2 regions of the Sutcliffiella horikoshii genome follow, and region 2 is predicted to be linked to the other one. Evidence: a T-box and tRNA genes for the amino acid it is inferred to sense, from the RefSeq annotation. Region 2 holds a T-box; the other holds one or more tRNA genes.
The links. The T-box of region 2 lies ahead of K7887_RS15785 (valine--tRNA ligase). A T-box ahead of a tRNA ligase gene usually reads a tRNA of that ligase, here a tRNA-Val.

Region 1 (8,334 bases), 1.7 Mb from region 2:
GTCGAGAGTTAATTACAATAGGAGCTTTATGAACTCCCTATTTCCTTTCGTTTCAGTTGTTCGCTTTCCACGGGGCGGTGCTTGAGCCTCCTCGCTGCGCTGTGGGGTCTCAAGTCTACCGCTACCTCCCGCTGGAGTCTCACAACTTACACTCCAGTCAAACGGGGGTTGTCAAAAATAATTTTAATTATTTTCTGTCAATATATTGACCTTTTTCACATACGTTATATAATATATTTTATCCAATTAATCCGATTAATCTAATATGGATTATGCGAAAAGTGTAAAGTAGGTGCATAGGTTGTTTTTACAGATATCAGATATTACGAAAGTTTATACACAACAAAATGTTGAGAATAAAGTGCTTTCATCTATAAATGTTGACATACAAGAGGGTGAATTTGTTTCCATCCTTGGGCCATCTGGCTGCGGGAAATCCACCTTGCTTTCTATGGTGGCTGGATTGCTTAAACCGACAGAAGGAGAAATCCGACTGAAGGGATCGGTAATTACAAAGCCAGGGAAAGATAGAGGAATGGTGTTTCAGCAGGCTGCCTTGTTTCCGTGGATGACCGTGGAAGAAAATGTTCTATTTGCGATCCGAGATATGAAAGACAAGGAAGAAAGAGAGAAGAGGGCTCTTCATTACTTAAAAATGGTGCAGCTTGGTAGTAACCTTAAACAATATCCGCATGAATTATCAGGTGGAATGCAGCAAAGAGTGTCTATTGCACGAGCCCTAGCCATGGATCCGACTGTTCTATTAATGGATGAACCGTTCGGCGCACTAGATGAACAAACGCGATTGCGTCTTCAACAGGAACTAGAAACGATTTGGTTGCAGACGAAGAAGACCGTTTTGTTTGTCACACATAGCATTCATGAATCAATTAAACTCTCAGATCGGATCCTTGTGATGGGAACAAGACCTGGAACTATTATTGCAGACATCAAAGTAGATGCGGCTCGCCCGCGTTTACGGACAAATGAAGAGGTTGCCCTTTTGGAATCTCAAATCAGTGCAATGTTGGAAAAAGAGATTGATAAGGTTGTAGAGGAGGAGTTGAGACGATGAAAGCTGGAGTAAAACGCCTCATATTCTTTGCCTCCTTATTTATCATTTGGGAAGTGGTGGTGCTGTTAATCGGTTGGTCACCTGCCGTGATGCCAAAACCATCCAATGTGGCAGTGGCCCTTTATCAAGGCTTTATGGATAAAACATTACTTTATGATTTAGGGGCGAGTTTCAAGCGCCTCGGTGTGGGACTGTTTTTGGCTCTAATTATCGGAACCTTGCTTGGAATTTGGCTTGCTAAGTCAAAAACAGCAGATGAAACAGTAGGGACGCTTGTCCTTGCACTGCAAAGTGTGCCAAGTATTGTTTGGTTGCCGCTTGCGATTATCTGGTTTGGATTTAATGAAACGGCCATCATTTTTATCGTTACTTTAGGTGGAACACTCGTTATGACCATTAATATGAGGATGGGAATCAAAAGCGTCCCGCCTTTATATATAAAAGCTGCTTCCACGATGGGAGCTAGTGGTGTTGAAATGTTTTGGAAAATAATTTTGCCTGCATCCGTTCCATATGCGGTGACAGGTGCAAGGCTTGCATGGGCGTTTGCTTGGCGAGCGCTGATGGCGGCTGAATTACTTAGTATGGGACCTGGGTTGGGGTACACGTTGAAATATGCAGCTGATTTCGGACAGATGAGTCTGGTGTTCGGCGTCATTATCATCATTTGTGTGATCGGTTCAGTGGTAGATCTAGTTATCTTCCAGCGCTTCGAGAAAAATGTTATCAAACGCTGGGGCTTGGATTCATAAATAGAGAGCATGGGAGGAAAAAAGATGAAAAAAGGTTGGTTGATTATCAGCGCATTATTTTTATTAGCAATGGGGGTCCTTACTGGCTGCGGTTCAAGCACAAGTGGATCAAACGGCAAAGAGAAAGTTGTTATTGGATATTTTCCTAATATCGATCATGTGCCAGCGATGGTTGCTCGTGAGAAAGCATTATATGAAAAAGCCCTTGGGGATCAATATGAGGTGGAATACAAGACATTCCCTGATGGTGGAGCGTTTATGACAGCATTGAAAACAGGAGACATCCAAGGCGGCTTAGTTGGACCTGGTCCGGCTATGAACAACTATGTAAGCGGAGCGGATGTGAAAGTGGTAGCCGGAGCATCTTCTGGAGGAACGGTAATCATAGCAAGTAAAGAAAGTGGAATTACATCTGTGGAAGGGCTTGATGGTGCCACATTTATCACGCCTGGAGTTGGTTGTACGCATGACGTTCAGATGGAAACATTTTTACAAGATTACGGCCTTTCTTCAGCTCGTATTGGCGGAAGCATGAAACATGTAACTGGAAATCCTGCACAATATGCAGGAATGTTTGAATCTGAAAGTGTAGATGCAGCAGCAGTTCCAGAGCCGTGGGCTTCCTTGTTATCCATCGAGCACGGTGCTAACATTCTTGTTGACAGTAATGAGATCTCCTTTGGAACTACTCTACCTAACACCATCTTTGTTACAAGCGGTAAGTTGATTGATGAAAATAAAGATCTGGTACAAAAATTAGTAGATGCACATCAAGAGTCAGTGGACTTCATTTCTGAAAATCCAGAAGAATCAAAAGATATTGCCATCAATTCTATTAAAGAACTGACAAACCAAGAACTATCAAAAGAAGTTATTGATTCTGCGTGGGAAAGAATTCGCTTCACTCATGAAGTAGATGCAGAAGTGGTCCAGGAATTTGCAAACTCGTCCTTTGAACTTAAATTCTTGAAGGAAAAGCCTGACTTCAAAAATTTCATTGATTCACAATTTGTTAACTAGCATTTCATAAGAGTGTCGGGCTATAATGGTCTCGACACTTTTTTATGAGTTTGGAGGAATATTCTTGAAAAGACTTTGGCCGATATTGTCATTTGTAATCTTACTTGCTCTGGCTGGTTGCGGAAGCAGTGAAGTTAATTTAGATGAAGAATTTTCAATGAAACTTGAGGTTGGAGAGCTTGATGGAGTAAATCAAGATAAGCAGAGCTTCACTAGTTCTAAACATGAAGGGGAATTTTGGTTAGCTAATTTTATTTTCACTAACTGTGATACAGTTTGTCCTCCAATGACGGCCAATATGGCAAGGATGCAGCGGGAAATGAAAGAAACAGGCGTGGAAGTGCCAATTGTTTCTTTTAGCATCGATCCTGAGAAGGATACTCCGGAAGCTTTAAAGGAATATGGTGATTTGTATAAAGCGGATTATCAGTCATGGGATTTTGTTACAGGCTATAATCAGGAAACGATAGAGCGGTTTGCAAATGTATCATTTATGGTGCCGGCTTCCAAAGAAGAAGGTTCAGATCAATATATGCACAGTACGAGTATCTTCTTAGTGGATAAAGAAGGATATGTACGGGAGTCCTATAGCGGTTTGGATGTGCCTTTAGAAGAAATCATGGAAGACTTAGAAAAAGTAACAGATTAACATAGGATTATTACGTTTTCCCTTTAACACTCATATGATGTCATATGGGTGTTTTGTATTTTAGAAAAACATGAAAAATATGGGGGGAAACGATGGAAATAACAAAAACAAACAACCTCTCTAAAAAAGAATATGAAGAAGTGGTTAATCTTTTGAAGAAATGCGAGTTTCATGATGGCTACGAAATAAGTGCCAGTATTAATTTATCCATGATTAAAAAAGGGGACACCACTCATCTTGGTTTAATTTTAGCGCGGGAGAAAAATGAATTAATAGGTTTTTTAGGTTTGTTTTCTTTTATAGATCCGAAAAAGATAGAACTTGCCGGGATGATCCATCCAGAATACCGAAATCAAGGGAAGTTTAGTAGCTTGCTTGAAAGTGCAAAGGAAATGACAAGGGAGCGTGATGCAGACGAGGTGCTTTTTGTTTGTCCCTCAAAGTCTGACGCTGCCATTCATCTCGCATTAAAAATGGAAGCGACCTACGTGTATTCTGAGTTCACCATGGAGTACAATGAGAAATTTCACAAAAAGTATGATTGTCTGCAAAACATGTCCATTAAAACAGCAGATCTATCTGAAGCTGGAATTATAATGAAGCTTTTATCGGACGGATTCGATGTTGCGCCAACTGATGAAAATGTGAAGAGTCTAATTGAACGTAATGCTTCAAATCCGGGATACGAGCTGTTTCTTGTGCATGTAGATAAAACTCCGATCGCTACAATAACAGTAAGTGATGAGGAGGAATCAGTGTATTTAAGCGCATTTACGATAAATCCAGACCATAGGGGCAAAGGATACGGTCGTGCAATATTAGAGAAAATAGTATCAGACCTTAAAGTTAGATATCCTAAAAAAGCAATAAGGTTGGATGTGGACGTAAGAAATGAAGGAGCAATAAAGCTCTATGAGAAAGCTGGATTCAGGGTGATAGACGGGTATGATTATTATCTTGCCAAGTAAGGGTTTTCAAAAAATTGCAAATGAAGAGGTGGCAGCATCGGCTACCTCTTGTAGATTACATTGATTGTTCATGTGAAGGTGATGATAGTTGTTGTTTTGGAAGATAATGTTCAACGAGTTGGTCCAGGTAGTTGATTTTTTCAAGCGCGGTAGTTTTATCAATTTGTTTATAGTGGTGGTTTCCGCCTTTTTCCTCGTCCATTTCGTCTGCAAGCTTCACTACTTTTTGTAATGGACTTCTCTTGACGTCGATTTCAGGCAGATAGGAATCTGTATGCAAAAGGATAGCAACAGAGATCTTTTTAGCGTTTTGGGGGTTTTCTCCTAAGCGAATCAATAACTTGTGGGCACGCTCTGCACCTTTAATTGCATGAATATCATTTTCTCTGTAAAGCTCATAGTCCCATTTTCCTTGACGATACCATTCGTAATGGCCTATATCGTGCAGAAGGGCAGCTTTAGTAGCTAAATCTACGCTTACATTATATTTAAACGCCAAATGAAAGGCATGGTTGGCCACTTCAAGGGCATGTGCAACTCCTGAGCGCTTCAAATACTTCTGTGTTATAGGGTGTGTAAAAATATCTGTAAGTGTTACTTCTCTCATTAATATCTCCCTCCTGTAAAAATGTGTTTCTTTATAGAATATCACATATGAGGAAATGTGTGCAAGAGAAACGTTCAGATAACCTCATTCTTGTATGTTTTAATTAAGGGGCGATAGGATAATATTCTATCTAACAGAAACGTTCTTTTTTGATTGCGCAGGTAACAGAATGCCGTCACATTATTTTTGTTTATATTAAACACGATTAAGGATCTTTGTGTGATGGAACCATTTTTGGACATATAGATTATTTCAATAGGTGTTCTTGAATTAATGTAACACTCGAGCGTTCGGCTCATTATTATCATCTCCTTACCATTATTATATACGAACATATGTTTTATATTCAATAAAAATACGAACGTATATTCTGGTTGTTTTTTGGGGAGTAAGGAATATACTTGAAATATAAGAAAGGAAGGTGATTTTGTGAAACCATCTACTACATTAAAGTGGGTTACAGGCGGAATGGAGGCTTTTTTGGCTATTCCTGTGCTTGGAGGTCTGACTGTGATGGGGTTTGGTTATTCTCCATTGGGACTTATGTTGATTTTACATATCATTACGCTGGTGTTTAGTGCGAAAGAAGGGCAGAAGTTTCACGGTAGTATTTGGGGAATTGTTGCGTCTTGTTTAGGATGGGTCCCTTTTGTGGGTTGGGCTTTACACACTATAACAGCTATAATCCTGATGATTGATGCTTTTGCTTCGGGAAGAAAAGAAAAAGGTATGCAAGTGTAACCGTTCCGAGTTTGGGGCGGTTTTAATTTTCGAATTGGTTAAACGCCGCTGTGGATTACCGCAAATGGCTTCGCTTTCCTAGGGGCGGTGCTAGAGCCTCCTCGCTCCGCTGCGGGGTCTCAAGCTACCGCTATCTCCCTCAGGAGTCTCCGCCTTTTGCTCCAATCCCCAGCTATAAATCCCCCTGATATTTCGTTTAACTTATATGAAGTTTAGTTTTGTAAAATTTTCTTTACAAACAAGTGTGGACTATCTATAATAATATTTACAGTCGAATATGAGATCTGATAGTTCAGCGGGAGAATACTACCTTGACAGGGTAGGGGTCGGGGGTTCGAATCCCTCTCAGATCATCTAAAAAGCTCCACTCTTTCTATATAAAGGGTGGGGCTTTTTCTTATTTTACTTCTATGCTCTATTACTCTATTAAAATGGTCAAATCTCTTAATTCATTCGTCTATACATTGAAAAATGCTAGACATACTATGTAGAAACTAATGTTAAAGGAGATGTTTAAATGGCAGATATATGTCAAAATTGTAACTGTTCCCCGTATCAAAACCTTTGTGTCTGTGCCACCCAAAACGGGATCACGGTCATACAACCCGCATGTCAAACGCTTCCGGATGGAAGCACCGCTAGTAACCCTTGTTTCAGGCCATCGCCAGAAAACCGTTCTTATTGGTCTTATAAATTCTCGACTGATAATGCAATGGCTACTAGAGGGATTAGTAGTTTTGTGATTCCTGTATGTCAAAACATACCGGCAAATACGATAATAGTAAGTGAAAAGGTTGATGGGTGTGGGACCTTTACCTCCGTACCGTTCACCATCAGTCCTACAGATCCGAACTATGGTCCTGCGCCAACAGGTTTCAATTGGTTGAAGGTGGAATCGAATAACCGTTTCGATAAGGGTGTCACGGTTGAATACCGCTTGGAAATTGTGGGGAACTACCCTAATGGTACACAAGGAATTAGAGTAAGAGCAGCAAATGTGAACTACACGTTTGCTTGTGATGGGTGTTATATTGTTCCTCAATGTCCTGCTCCAGGTCAATTGATTGTCAATAAAAGTTGTGAAGAAATATTTGATGGTAATACGGTAAGACTTGCGTTTCAAATTACAGTAACAAATCCTGGGGGATCTCCTTTAGAAAATGTACAACTTACAGATACCCTACTCTTTTCTCCGAATATTACGCTAGGGCCAATTACAATAAGCGATCCTAGCCTAAATGTAGACCGCTCAGTCCCAGGAAGAATTTTGATTACCGGCAACTTAGGTACAATTGAGCCTGGTGGAGAAAGAGTTATTACGTATTCTCTACCTGTTACAGCGGTATCAGGACCTGGAGAATATTTGATTGACAATAGAGCTAGTGTTGTATCAGGTACTTCTCAGGCATCAGACTTCTGTACGTTAAACCTTGATGTAGTCCAACTTTCTGCCGCTAAATGTTGTACAATCAATGGGAATCAAGTTACGTATCGCTTAACAGTAACAAATACACCAAACTCTCCGGGAACAAATGCACGAATTGTTGATACCTTAATGATTCCTACAGGATTAACTGTTAGATTTTCATCTTTTGGCGGTTGCCAAGCAAGATTCCGTACTGGTGAAGAAGTGCCGTTGAATCAAGACATCACAGGTCAAAGAATGATTGACATCGTTTGTGATAATCTGGATATTCCTCAAGGAGGATCAGCTCACCGTGATATTCAACTAACTATTGTTTCGGCCTCTACTCAATCTGCGACAATTAATAATACTTTGAACGCCGTCGACCCACTTGGTGGTCAAAACCAATTATTCTTGCCTACTCTAAATGTTCCTGTAAGTGTAGATACCGCTTATATAGCATCCATTACCTGCTCCAACCCTTGTCCAAATAACATCAATCCAGATAATGGTCAATTCTTTACTGCACCAAGTACAATGAACGCTGCTAGTCAGTCCGATTGTGGATGTGGAGGAGGATTAACTAGTTCTAATCCTACAAGAAGGTATAATTGGAAATCGGAACTGTAGTAGTTAGTAAAATTGTGAAGCGCATTCTCATGCAGAATGTGCTTTTTTACGTAAAACAAGAATGTTGACATTATACCTAAGGGGGTATAATATAAAGAAACAAATGAACCGTATTGGAGGAGATGGTTGTTGGTCATTTCTATTGCTTTGATATTCATATTAATTTCCGTTTACTTTTATAATAGATATGTTCCTGTTTTAGGTGTTCCTTGTGTGAAAAACATAGAACTTACCAGCCCTGCAAAAGTTGTTGATGTTAGGGATTATAATTATGTGGAAGAGCCTGTTCCTGTAGCGGTGAATATTCCTGTTGCTTATCTGCAACGGAACTATCAACAATTTAAAGAGGAAAAAGTAATAGTCCTTGCATCTAGCCATCTTGAAAAAAACATTAGTGTGCGTTACTTAAAGAAAAAAGGTATTGAAGTGATTGGATACAGAGTGATCGGGAACAACTGTAAGTGCCCGAAATTAAAAATGGTATAAG
Region 2 (8,334 bases):
AAATGGGCCGTACTGTCAAAGGTTATGGAAGAACATCTAGGATTCCTTGGGCATTCATTGGAGGATATTGTCCGACATAAAGTAGGAATTGTAAAAGAATGTACGGACTATTCTGTAGTTGGTAAGCAGTCTGAGGAAGCGTTGGAAATGATGAAAGAAATGATTGGGAAGTCAGCGGCTTTTTATGGTGAGGATTACATGCCTGCAAACGTAGTTGCTAGCTTGAGTGGAAGTATTTTTACATTACAGACCAAGTTTGGAAGATACGACGATTTGTCCGTCCCATTATTGGGATCCTTTCAAGTGGAAAACGCAGCACTTGCAATTCAAGCCTGTGAAACTGTGATGGGTGAAGCACTTCCGAGGGACATTTTGAAGGAAGCACTACGAGAATTAAGGTGGCCTGGTAGATTAGAAGTAGTTGCCGGGAACCCGACTGTTGTGTTGGACGGTTCCATTAATCGAGTTTCCGCAGCTTATTTAATAGAGGTTTTGCCACTCGTGGATTCCAGGAAGGTTGCTACTATCATTTCCGTTCCTTCGAATAAAGATTATGAAGGGGTAATGGAGGTTTGCAGTGAGTTTTCCGATATTTTGGTGGTGACGAGACCTGATAACTCGCATAAGTTGTTTCCGGAAGATGCACTTGCTGTTGCTCGGAAATACCACTCGAATGCTGTGGAAGTCGGGTTGCTGTCAGAGGCAGTTGCGCTGGTTAGGACGTTGGAGCCTACTCTCATCTTTGTTGTGGGAACGCAGTCGATGATTGGCAGTGCCAAGGAAATTTGGAAAGATTCATTGATGGATATTGGATAGATTGACGCTTCGGTCACCACTCCTTGTGGTGGCTGGAGCTATTTTTAATTTTTGGGGAGGTTTTGTGTTTGGTTTTTCTGAAATTCTTTTAGGAAATTGGTTTTGGAACTAAGTTTTGGAGGAGGTTCTACATTTCCAGGATGACCTTCTACAATTCCCAGAGCAGCTTCTACCGTTTTAATGAAACCTTCTACCTTAATCGAGCGAGCTTCTACCATTTTCTCACCACCTTCGACCTTTCGTCATTTTTCGACACACCAAACCAACACCGATGACCGTACTGAACCACTGGCAAATCAAATCCCCCAGCCTCCCCAAAACAAAAAAATCCCAAGCAGACATCCCCATTAAAAGGACATCCACCCAGGATCTATTTTACAAAAAGCTCTTATCCCTTCAGCTCATCAATGCGAGCTTGAACGGCATCACGCTTTTCTACATAATCTTTTTCTTTCGCTTTTTCTTCTTCAATAACATTTGCAGGTGCTTTCGCGATGAAGCCTTGGTTGGAAAGCTTCTTCTGAACGCGCTCCACTTCCTTATCCAGCTTAGCAAGCTCCTTGTTCAGACGGGCAATCTCTTCGTCAATGTTGATCAATCCAAGCAACGGAAGGATCAATTCCGCTCCAGTTACCACTGCTGTCATCGCCTTTTCGCCGCCATCTAACGCAACATCTGTTCCGATCAACAGTTCACTTGGGTTACAGAAGCGCTCGAGGTAAGAACGGTTGCTTTCAAGCTTCCCGGCAATCTCAGAAGTTTTCGCTTTTACAAGCAATTTAACTTGCTTGCTCATTGGCGTGTTCACTTCTGCGCGAACGTTACGTACGCTGCGGATGATGTCCACAAGTAAACGCATATCCGCTGCCGCTTCTTTGTCTGTCAGCTCGTCGCGAACTTCCGGCCATTTTGCAAGCGTAATGGACTCGCCTTCGTGAGGAAGCTGCTGCCAGATCTCCTCTGTGATGAATGGCATGAATGGGTGCAACAGGCGCATGGTATTATCCAGTACGTAAGCTAAAATAGAGCGTGTTGTCTTTTTCGCGGCTTCATCTTCGCTGTACAATGGAATCTTCGCCATTTCGATATACCAGTCACAGAAATCATCCCAGATGAAGTTGTAAAGGGCACGGCCCACTTCACCGAACTCATATTTTTCAGCAAGCTTTGTTACGGTCTCGATTGTTTCGTTCAGACGAGTCAGAATCCACTTGTCTGCAACGGACTTCTCGCCGCTCAAATCGATATCTTCAAACTTCATATCGCCCATATTCATCAAAGCAAAACGGGATGCGTTCCAGATCTTGTTGGCAAAGTTCCAAGTGGACTCTACTTTTTCATAGCTGAAACGTAGGTCCTGACCTGGTGAGCTTCCAGTTGAAAGGAAATAACGCAAGGAATCCGCTCCGTACTTTTCGATAACTTCCATTGGATCTACACCGTTACCAAGGGATTTACTCATCTTGCGGCCTTGCTCGTCACGAACAAGTCCGTGGATGAGAACATCTTTAAATGGACGCTCGCCTGTAAATTCTAAGCCTTGGAAAATCATACGAGAAACCCAGAAGAAAATGATATCATACCCTGTTACTAAGGTACTTGTTGGGTAGTAACGTTGATAATCCAGTGATTCTGTTTCCGGCCAGCCCATTGTGGAGAACGGCCATAATGCAGAACTGAACCATGTATCAAGTACATCTGTATCTTGCTCCCAGTTTTCGATATCTTCCGGTGGGTTGTGGTCAACATGGATTTCTCCTGTTTCTTTGTTATACCAAGCCGGAATTCGGTGGCCCCACCATAGTTGACGGGAGATACACCAGTCGCGGATGTTTTCCATCCAACGCATGTAGGTGTTCTCAAAACGGTTCGGTACAAAATTAACTTTGTCTTCTTGAGATTGAAGGTCAATCGCCTTGTCCGCAAGCGGCTGCATTTTTACAAACCATTGAGTAGAAAGATATGGCTCAACAACCGCTCCACTACGCTCACTGTGACCAACAGAGTGCATATGCTCTTCAATTTTGAAAAGAACGCCACTTTCCTGCAAGTCTTTTACAAGCTGCTTACGGCATTCGAAACGATCCATCCCATTGTATTTACCAGCTTTCTCGTTCATGCTGCCGTCTTCATGCATAACCAAAATACGCTCCAGGTTATGACGGTTACCGATCTCAAAGTCGTTCGGGTCGTGAGCAGGAGTGATTTTAACTGCACCGGAACCGAATTCCATGTCTACATAATCATCTGCAACAATTGGAATCTCACGGCCAGTGATAGGCAGTGTTACCATTTTTCCGATTAAGTGCTTGTAGCGCTCGTCTTCTGGATGAACCGCAACCGCTGTATCTCCAAGCATCGTTTCAGGACGCGTTGTCGCGATCTCGATGGAACCAGAACCATCTGTTAGTGGGTATCTCATATGATAGAAAGCACCTTGAACATCTTGGTGAATTACCTCGATATCAGAAAGAGCCGTTTTTGTAGCAGGGTCCCAGTTGATGATGTATTCCCCGCGGTAGATAAGGCCTTTTTTATAAAGCGATACGAACACTTCGTTAACTGCTTTGGATAGCCCTTCGTCCAATGTGAAACGCTCGCGGCTGTAATCCAGGCCAAGACCCAGCTTGGACCATTGTTGGCGGATATGTTGCGCGTACTCGTCTTTCCACTTCCACGCTTCTTCCATGAACTTTTCACGGCCAAGTTCATAGCGGTTGATTCCTTGGTTGCGTAGCTTTTCGTCTACTTTTGCTTGTGTTGCGATTCCCGCGTGGTCCATTCCCGGTAACCATAGAACGTCAAAGCCTTGCATACGCTTCATGCGTGTGATGATGTCTTGCAGGGTGGTGTCCCATGCGTGGCCAAGGTGAAGGCGGCCTGTTACGTTTGGCGGTGGGATAACGATTGTGTATGGTGTTTTGTCCTGGTCGTTTGTCGCTTCGAAAAAGCGGCCGTCCAGCCAGTATTGATAACGGTTTTTTTCGATTGTTTGTGGATCGTATTTTGTCGGAAGGTTTACTTCATTCATTTCCATCCTTCTTCTCCTCCTATTTGTTACAAAATAAAAAACTCCCTTCATCCAAATAAAAGGACGAAAGGAGTTAAGTTTCGCGGTACCACCTTTTTTTACAGGGTGAAAAAGATAGACTTTTCCCTGTACTCTCAAATCTGTTAACGGCTCTCCACCGGTTTCAACTACTGAACACAATGCGTTCGCTGAAACTACTCGAGGGCGACCTTCCAATCCGACTTTCCTGAGAAACCTTTCAGCTGATGGTTTCTCTCTCTAAAGGGGTCTGCAATTGTACTCTTCCCTGTCACTGTATTTGATCGTTATCTTATTACCTTACTATGTTACATAAAGGATATGCTAATAGTCAATAAGCTTCTCCAATTTTTTATTAAGTTATGCACAAAATCAAATAATTGTTCCAAATTGGGCACTATTTTCTGCACACAATCATATCTTAGGTATATATACATCGAGAAAAGTGTCTTAAGGAGGTACCTTATGCGAAAATATAACCCTTATTCCTTGCCGCCATGGTTGAGACAGGTTCGAGGTGTATGCGCGCAATTTATTATTCCTATTTGTGTGTTTCAAGGAATACGTACCATCTTTCTTCCCACAACCTTCGACGTTCTCATTCTTGCCATTTGCATCGTGGTTGCCATTTGCTTTCATTTGGAATGGATCTAGGCAACCTGAAACTGCCTCCTGATCTTTTGGGGGCAGTTTTTATTTGGTCATTCGACACATTATCTATAGCTTATTTCCTAAAAATCATCCATAATACTACATAAAGATATGAATTTTCTACCAATTTCGACTTTAAAAGGAGACACTCATGATTTCATTTATGCAAAAACCTAAAAAGGTTCCTTATACTGCTGATATGCAGTTTCCAGAAAGACAGGCTGTTGTAGGTCATTCAGAAGATGCGGATTTGGCAAGCCGCCTTTACTATATGGGCTTCACAAAGGAACATCTGCAAGCTTTACAAAATGCAAAACCGGTCATATTTGAAATACTAGATGAAGTACTAGAAAAAGTGCTGGAACATTTATATAAACAACCACCGATGAAGCGGGTTGCTACAAGCAATTCCAGTAAGGAAAGACTCAAGGCAGTTTTTGTTCGCTATTTTCAAAGTCTGTTAAGCGGAAAGCTTGATGGGGAATTTTATAAAATGCGAAAAAAAATCGGACAAACTCATAATGGTGTCCACCTGCCCGTAACTTGGTTTTTGGCGACCTATTCCGCCATGCAGACCCTACTGCTTCCAAAAGTAGTGGAATTGCTTCAGGACAGTCCTAAAGATTTGGTTACCACGTTAACTGCACTGACGCATATCATTAATCTTGACTCCCAACTTGTAGTCGAAGAGTATATTCATGTTCGTATAGAGTTGCTTGAACAGGCAAATGAAGCAAACCGTACGTTGCAGGCAGAGCTTACCAAGATTAGTGAAGAAGTTGCAGGCACCGTGACGGAGACGGAAGAGACAATTCAAACCGTCACACTAAAAGCGGAAGAAGTTTTAAAAGATACCAATCTCACTCAAAAAAGCAGTCAAAATTTGTTGCATTTAACTAATGACAACGAAATGCAGATGGAGAAGATGGTAGGTAATTTTGAAGAGGTCATGAAAGAAGTCAGTCAATCACTAGAAGAAATGCACACATTGAAATCTGTTTCTGAAGAAATCATCACGATGACACAAGGTATTGATAATATTGCCGATCAAACGAACCTTTTGGCTCTTAACGCTTCCATTGAAGCAGCCCGCGCAGGTGATGAAGGCCGTGGTTTCGCCGTTGTCGCCAGCGAAGTACGGAAACTTGCCGAAAGCTCAAAGGAACTTAGCAGTAAAATCAAAGTACTTATCGACAAGAGTGACCAGCAAATCACCAATGTGACGAGCATGATGTCTTCCATGCACAAAGTAACCGCACAGTCTCAACAGAATATCGTCCAAGTGAAGGGTGGCATTGTCACCGTCAAAATGGAGATGGATAACTATCTGGACCGTTTCAACAAAAATAAAGCAGACTTGGATATCATCGTTAATTCTTTTAAAGAAATCAATCAATCGGCTGTCAGCTTGTCGCTGTTAACTGATACATTGTTAGAAAAAGCAGTTCATAAGGCATAAAAAAGCAGGCCCATCCCAGGTTAACTGGTTTGGGCCTCTTTGTTTTTGTTTTGCTCTTCAATCTGATTGATCCTGCCTGCCACATATTCAATATTTTTGGCTAGCCAGTAGCTTCCCTGAATTTTTTTCACCAATTCCCGTTCCGAATGGGCGTTTCTTTGGTTTGGGTTCGGAGGCTGTTGAAACTGCCCTACTGCCTGCATAAACGATGCGGGATGGGAAAGATAACTTAGTGTAAGATCTTTTTCATAATCTTGCAGACTAAATCCCTTTTGATATTCATAGAACCAGTCAATACAATCATCGCAGAAAAGTGGATACGTTCTTAAATATCGTTGATAAAAAGAGATAATGTCGTTGGCAGGTGCCGCTTGTTTTGCTCGCTCCCAGCTTATAAAATAACCCCTGCCCTCTGAATCCTTTACAAAATGATGAAACGAGACCCTTCCATGTGTCATGGCCACACGATGTTTCTTCGTTTCCTTTACCGCCTCTTGCCAGTTTTCCAGCTTTTGCAGGGAAAATTTCTGGGCAAGCGATACTTCATGGGCGTATGTGCAAACTTGGAGCTCAAAAGGAGACATATATAGCTTCTTCTCACATACATCCACAAACTTTTCTAAGTCCTGTTGCTCTTTCGTCCATTCTTCTGAAACTCGGTCGTAAAAGGCTGTAATCTCTTCTTCAGGGTACTCTTTCTCTTGAACTGTCATGCTATGAAGTTTGGCCAGTTCTTTAAACATCATACTGTCTTTAAAGTCCAGTTCCCTCTCTTCATTATCCTCAATCCACGGCATCAAGTAGTAGGCATCCGAATAACTCTCAATAAAATAATAACCCTGCCTTGTTTGATAGATGGGAACAACCGTTTTAATACCACGCTGGAACAGGGAATGAATATTACGGAACAAAGGATATGCCTGCTCTTTTTTTATTTTTTTGAGGGCAAATGCACCTTTATTCGTCGCAACCCTCCATACTCCACTATGCTGCTCTATATATTCAGGTACGATGCCATATTGATACACTAGCTCTTCTACGCTTTGCTCATTTGTCTGCATCGCGATAACTCACTTCCTCTAATATTTTCAGGTAAAAAAGAAGTGAGAAAGGTCACCCCCTCCTCACTTTCCTCTAAAGCCGGTTATTGACTCTTAGAGGAAGCCTTTACCGGAATATATAACAATTGCCCTTCATTGATGTGATCATCTGTGGAAAGCCTATTGACCCTAATCAACTGCTGAATGGACACATCATATCGTTCAGCAATATGGTCCATGGACTCCCCTTGCTGCACAATACAAATTTTTAATTTAGTGAAATCTTCTCCACCTTCATCAGCAAAGATTTTGGTGAGAGATAAATCATTTTCATCTCGTGGCTCATCGGAATAATCCTCATGGTCATATTGCTGTGGATCTGCAACCGCCTGTTGGCCCTTCCTTTTATCAAAGAAGGAAACAACATTTGATGCCTCTTCCTCGTTCTGGTGGTGATTACCTGCATGCAAGGAATGTAGCGGAGCATAAGCATCCTCCGCATTATTCTGATAAATATAGTCTGCAGGATTATATGGCGCTTCTTCTTCTACCGCCGGAGCTTTTCTTGCCTCCACTTCAAACGGGGCGTACTCGCCATCGTCGTCATAATTGTATTGCATGTTTCTATCTATCTCATCTTGATTGAGGATTTCTTCTTCCTCGTCTTCATCGTCCTCAGTATAGTACTGGTAGGTATCTTCTTCGTACTCATTATCGGAGTTTGCACTGCGATACATTGGTTCGTACTCGAATACTTCTTCCTCTTCTTCTGCTTCTGCTGCTTGAGGTTGTGCTGGTGCTGGTGCTTCTTGCTCATATTGCGGTGCTTGATTTTGTGAAGCATATGCTTCTTCATGGTCCCGGTTAGGTTCCACTTCATATTCAAACGATTCTTCTACACTTTCTTGCTCCTCTTCCCAGGCCGGTGCGCTTTGTTGGTGGCCGTAAATACCAGAGATAGACAGCTCCGCATCCAATTGCAGGCAACCACGAGTTGGGACGCTGTAATCAAATGACTCAATGGCCACATAAATATCGTCTAAACTCTGGATCCTGTTCAAAGGTATCGTAATATCCACCGGAAAGCGATGGTTTAATACGCAGACGCCATCCTCCCGCTGCTCTACTTCCTGTACAACACGGGCTTGAGGTTGATACTCCTCCTCATCGTCCGACTCTGCATTCACATGATATTCCCCCGTTAATAATAAAGCTCCACGTATGGAAACGTATTGGTCCTGCTCATAAATTTGTATATCAGGATCTAACGCAATGGAGATGAGCTCAGATACTTCCTGTCCCTTTTGAAACCATATAGA

Region 1: it encodes a tRNA-Val, which carries the amino acid that the T-box ahead of K7887_RS15785 (valine--tRNA ligase) is inferred to sense. The anticodon was not compared.

The regions. Positions count from the first base shown of each region.
Region 1 is NZ_CP082918.1:1,390,714-1,399,047, forward strand. Features, by position in the region: gene K7887_RS07155 (ABC transporter ATP-binding protein) at 302-1,075, shown strand; gene K7887_RS07160 (ABC transporter permease) at 1,072-1,827, shown strand; gene K7887_RS07165 (aliphatic sulfonate ABC transporter substrate-binding protein) at 1,852-2,847, shown strand; gene K7887_RS07170 (SCO family protein) at 2,912-3,496, shown strand; gene K7887_RS07175 (GNAT family N-acetyltransferase) at 3,589-4,464, shown strand; gene K7887_RS07180 (HD domain-containing protein) at 4,520-5,071, opposite strand; gene K7887_RS07185 (hypothetical protein) at 5,501-5,812, shown strand; tRNA gene K7887_RS07190 (tRNA-Val) at 6,094-6,165, shown strand; gene K7887_RS07195 (COG1361 family protein) at 6,330-7,847, shown strand; gene K7887_RS07200 (hypothetical protein) at 8,061-8,333, shown strand.
Region 2 is NZ_CP082918.1:3,059,423-3,067,756, forward strand. Features, by position in the region: gene K7887_RS15775 (bifunctional folylpolyglutamate synthase/dihydrofolate synthase) at 1-816, shown strand, start outside; gene K7887_RS15780 (hypothetical protein) at 861-1,034, opposite strand; gene K7887_RS15785 (valine--tRNA ligase) at 1,205-3,853, opposite strand; T-box leader at 3,904-4,149, opposite strand; gene K7887_RS15790 (hypothetical protein) at 4,331-4,519, shown strand; gene K7887_RS15795 (globin-coupled sensor protein) at 4,668-5,975, shown strand; gene ysxE (spore coat protein YsxE) at 5,996-7,036, opposite strand; gene spoVID (stage VI sporulation protein D) at 7,120-8,334, opposite strand, start outside.